Regions from separate parts of the Dactylosporangium sp. NBC_01737 genome, predicted to be linked through region 1. Evidence: riboswitches for the same ligand, from Rfam matches in the RefSeq annotation. Region 1 holds a riboswitch; the other holds the start of a gene.
The links. A riboswitch is a leader RNA that binds a small molecule or an ion and turns the genes downstream of it on or off. The one in region 1 is predicted to bind glycine.
Positions count from the first base shown of each region.

Region 1 (2,468 bases):
GCGCGGCGTTGACCTCGACGACGGTGCCGTCGGCCGGGGCGAGCAGCTCGCTGACGGACTTCGTCGACTCGATCTCGCCGCACGGCACGCCGGCGGTGACGGTGGCGCCGAGGTCGGGCAGCCGCACGTACACGATGTCGCCGAGCGCGTCGGCGGCGAACGCGGTGATGCCGACCCGCCCGTCGTGCAGCCATTCGTGGTCGCGGGTGTAGGACAGGTGCGGCGGGATCGCGGGCATGATGCTCACCTCTGCGGGGAGTAGAAGGGCAGCGCGACGACGTCGGCGTCGGCACCGGTACCGCGGACGTCGACGGCGAGGCGGGTCCCCGGCGCCGACACGCCGACGGGGACGTAGGCCATCGCGACGGGGTGGCCGAGGGTCGGGGAGAGCGCGCCGCTGGTGACCGCGCCGACCTGGGCGCCGGTCGCGGGGTCGAGGACCGGGTAGCCGCGCCGGGGCGCGCGGCGGGTGCCGGTGACGAGGCCGACGAGGACGTCGGCGGGGCCTTCGGCGCGCTGGCGGCGCAGGGCGGCGGCACCGACGAAGTCGCTCTTGTCGAACGCGACGACCCGTTCCAGACCGGCCTGCAGCGGCGTGACACGGACGGACAGTTCGTGGCCGTACAACGCCATCCCGGCCTCCAGACGCAGCGTGTCGCGGCACGCGAGTCCGGCCGGCGACGGGCCGCGCGCGAGCAGCGACTCCCACACCGCCACGGCGTCGCCCGGCCGGCAGTACACCTCGAAGCCGTCCTCGCCCGTGTACCCGGTCCGCGCGAGCAGCACACCCCGGCCGGCGACCGTGAAGTCCCGGATCGCGTAGTACCGCAACGGTCCCGGGTCGAGCATCGCCGCGGCTGCGGGTCCCTGCACCGCGATCAGCGCCCAGTCCGCGGACGCGTCGCGGACCCCGACCCCGAAGCCGTCGGCGTGCTCGCGCAGCATCGCGAAGACGACGGCGGTGTTCGCCGCGTTCGCCACGACCAGGTAGCGGCGTTCGGCGAGCCGGTAGACGACGAGGTCGTCGAGGACGCCGCCGTTGTCGTGGCAGAGCATGGTGTACCGGGCCCGCCCGGCCGCCAGGGTCGACAGCCGGCCGACGAGCGCGTGGTCGAGGAAACGGCCCGCGTCGGCGCCGGTGACCTCGATCTCGCCCATGTGGGACAGGTCGAACAGGCCGGCGGCGCGGCGCACGGCGTGGTGCTCGGCGAGGTCACCGGTGTAGCGCAGCGGCATGCGCCAGCCGGCGAAGTCGGTGAAGGTGGCACCCAGATCGCGGTGCACATCGAACAACGGCGTCACGTGAGGCTCCCTGGGTCGCAGATGCCGTCACGGGACGGCACCCGGCTGGGTGACCTCCCCGCTCTGTCATCGGAACCTGAGAGCTTCACCGCCACCGCCCGGCGGGATGCCGACGTGGACGGTTTGCACCGTTGGCGCAGGACAGGTTTCGTCCTGACTTTCCAGAGTCGCCTGACCGCGGCGGTACCTGTGCCTGAGAGATTCTGGGGAGAACATTGCTCCTTCGGCGCCCCGGTGGTGCCGGGGGCTCTCCCGTCGCGGGTCGTGCAGCGCGATATGTGGTTGTGATCCAGGACCGTATGACCCGCCGCACCGCCGCGTCAAGCACGCCCCGCGCTGCAACTTTCACACATCAATTTTCGAAACTCGCCGCCCGCGCCGCCGCACGCTGCACCGACGCCGCCACCTGGAACCGGTGCGCCGCGGGGCGGGTCCGCCGGGGTTGCATTGATCGATGCTGGTCGAGTTCCCCGCCGAACATGTTTCGAAAACGAAGGGCGTTGTGATGGACAGGAATCGAAAACGGGCGCTGGGTGCCGCCGGTGCGGGTGCCGTCGCGGTGGCGGTGGTGCTGGGTGTGGTGTCCACGGCCGCCGCGGCCGGGTCGACCTTGCACGCCGCCGCGGCGGATCGGGGCCGGTACTTCGGTACGGCGGTTGCGGCGTACAAGCTCAGTGACTCGGTGTACAGCACGATTCTGGATCGTGAGTTCGGGATGGTGACGCCGGAGAACGAGATGAAGTGGGATGCGACGGAGCCGTCGCAGGGGTCGTTCTCCTACGGCTCGGCGGATCAGATCGTGGCGCATGCGCAGGCGCACGGTCAGCGGGTGCGTGGGCATGCGCTGGCGTGGCATCAGCAGCAGCCGGGCTGGGCGCAGAACCTGTCGGGGACGGCGTTGCGTAACGCGATGGTCAACCATGTCACGCAGGTCGCGACGCATTACAAGGGCAAGATCTATGCGTGGGACGTGGTGAACGAGGCGTTCGCCGATGGTGGTGGCGGCGGGCGGCGTGACTCGAGCCTGCAGCGGACGGGGAATGACTGGATCGAGGTGGCGTTCCGTGCGGCGCGGGCCGCGGACCCGGCCGCGAAGTTGTGTTACAACGACTACAACACCGATGGGCAGAACGCGAAGTCCAACGCCGTGTATGCGATGGTGTCGG
Region 1 is NZ_CP109153.1:5,330,829-5,333,296, reverse strand. Features, by position in the region: gene gcvH (glycine cleavage system protein GcvH) at 1-238, opposite strand, end outside; gene gcvT (glycine cleavage system aminomethyltransferase GcvT) at 244-1,302, opposite strand; glycine riboswitch at 1,356-1,473, opposite strand; glycine riboswitch at 1,474-1,567, opposite strand; gene OHA72_RS24010 (glycoside hydrolase family 10 protein) at 1,808-2,468, shown strand, end outside.

Region 2 (2,468 bases), 3.5 Mb from region 1:
TCTCGTCACACGCGATCCCGACCCGGTCCTCGTCCACGTGCCGCAGGTTGATCCCCCGGTCCGCGGCGGCCGCGACGACCTTCGCCGCCTGCCCCGGCACGACCGCCGTCACCGTGTCGAAGAACGCCGCGTGCTGCGTGCGCACCCCACCGGCACGCAGCCCCGCGGCCAGGCGCACCGCCATGTCGTGGGTCCGCGACGCGATCCCCCGCAGCCCGTCCGGGCCGTGGTACACCGCATACATGCTGGCCGTGACGGCGAGCAGCACCTGCGCGGTGCAGATGTTGCTGGTCGCCTTCTCCCGCCGGATGTGCTGCTCGCGGGTCTGCAGCGCCAGCCGGTACGCCGGGGCGCCGTCCGCGTCCTTCGACACGCCGACCAGCCGGCCGGGCAGCGTGCGCTCCAGGCCCTTGCGGACCGACATGTATCCGGCGTGCGGCCCGCCGAAGCCCATCGGCACCCCGAAGCGCTGCGCGCTGCCGACCGCGACGTCGGCGCCGAACGCGCCCGGCTCCCGCAGCAGGCACAGCGCGAGCAGGTCCGCGGCGAACGTCACGATCGCACCCTGGTCATGCGCCCGCGCGGTGAGCCGCTCGAAGTCGCGGACCACGCCGGACGCGCCCGGATACTGCAGGTGGATGCCGAAGTACTCCTCCGGCAGGTCGTCGCCCGCCGGGTCGGCGACGTGCACGGTGATGCCCAGCGGCTCCGCCCGGGTGCGGATCACGGCCAGGGTCTGCGGCAGGACGTCGGCGTCGACGACATACACGTCGGCCTTCACCTTCGACGAGCGGCGCGCGAGGGTCATCGCCTCGGCGGCCGCGGTCGCCTCGTCCAGCAGCGACGCCCCCGCGACCGGCAGCCCGGTCAGGTCGGCGATCACCGTCTGGAAATTGAGCAGCGCCTCGAGCCGCCCCTGGCTGATCTCCGGCTGGTACGGCGTGTACGCCGTGTACCACGACGGGTCCTCCAGCACGTTGCGCATGATCACCGGCGGCGTGTGCGTGCCGTAGTAGCCGACGCCGATCATGCTGACCAGCGTCCGGTTCGCCGAGGCGAGGGCCCGCAGCTCCCCCAGCACCTCGGCCTCGGACGCCGCCGGGGGCAGCGCCAGCGGCTTGTGCCAGCGGATCGAGCCGGGGATCGCCGCGGTCATCAGCGCCTCGACGGAGTCATACCCGACGGTCTTGAGCATCCTCGACTGCTCGTCAGGCGACGGTCCGATGTGCCTGCTGGCAAAGTTGGTCATTGGCCACACTCTTTCGGATCCAGGGTCGGGGAAGCGCGCGCCCTCCCCCTCTGTCGTGTGGCCTCCAGAGGTGCCAACCCGTCGCGGTCCTTCTGCCTGAGAGGTTCCGGGGAGGATTTGCCCCTTCGGCGCCGTCCTGGCTGCAGACGATCTCTCCCGCGCGGGTATTGCCGGCACGCCCAATCTACCAACTGCCGCGAATCTGACCATGGTCGCGACCGCGTGGTCGACGCCACAGCCGCTAACGCGTCCTAGGATGCTAGGTTGAACCTCATGGGCGGCAGCGGGCGGAGTTGGCCTCCACCATCAGCAGCGAGCCGTCGACCGCCTCGAAGTCCTTGCCGGTGAGGCCCTTCAGGGCGTTGAGCTGGCCGTTGTTCCACTTGTCGTCCTGGGTGCCGGAGAAGAACCACGGCGATCCGTTGTCGGCGAGGATCGCGCCGTACTGCTTGAGCGCCTGCGCGACCACCCGGGCCTGCGCGGGAAACTTCGAGATGTCCACCGACGCCTTCAGGCGGAACCGGGCGCCCATCGGCGGCAGGGCCGCGTCGGTCGAGCTCGAGGCGGCGTGCCGGGCCGGCCACACGTAGGACTTGCGGGTCTTCGGCGCGGTGAAGCGGATCGCGTGGTCGATCCGCCCGGCCGCGACCTCCTCGGCGCGCGGCAGCCCGGCGAGGACCGACAGCCCGGCCGCGTCGGCGGACGTCCAGCCGGCCTTGCGCAGGTCGTTGCGGCGCAGGTCGAACACGGCACCCGACCCGGCCTTCCAGGAGCCGTCACCGTTCGGGTGGGCGTCGTAGAGCTCGTAGGCCTTGCACGCCGCGGTGTCGTGGACGATGACGTGCCGGTCCCCGTCGGCGTTCGCCCCGCCCTCGATGCGGGCGTTGCGCGGAACCGGGTAGGGGCCCTTGTCGCTCTCGTCGGCGTAGTCGAAGGTGACCTTCACCGAGGCCTGGCCGGCCCCGACGGTGGTGACCGGGATGCCGAACGGCGCGCCGTCGATGAGCCCGGCGCCGAAGTCGGGATGGGCATGCGCGGCGGCGCCGATGCTGTTGACCCAGGCGGCCGAGTCACGGTGGACCGGCAGCTTCGACACGTCGGCGTGCCAGACGTTGTCGGCGGGGAAGATCGTGCAGCCCGCCTGGGGGGCGCCCGACGACACAGGCGACGTGGCACCGGACGACTGCAGACCCGCGGACTCCGGAGGGGCACCCGACGT
Region 2 is NZ_CP109153.1:8,876,433-8,878,900, reverse strand. Features, by position in the region: gene gcvP (aminomethyl-transferring glycine dehydrogenase) at 1-1,249, opposite strand, end outside; glycine riboswitch at 1,324-1,418, opposite strand; gene OHA72_RS40365 (hypothetical protein) at 1,521-2,468, opposite strand, start outside.
Region 2: it holds a riboswitch for glycine, as region 1 does, so the genes downstream of both, gcvP (aminomethyl-transferring glycine dehydrogenase) here and gcvT (glycine cleavage system aminomethyltransferase GcvT) in region 1, are expected to answer to the same signal.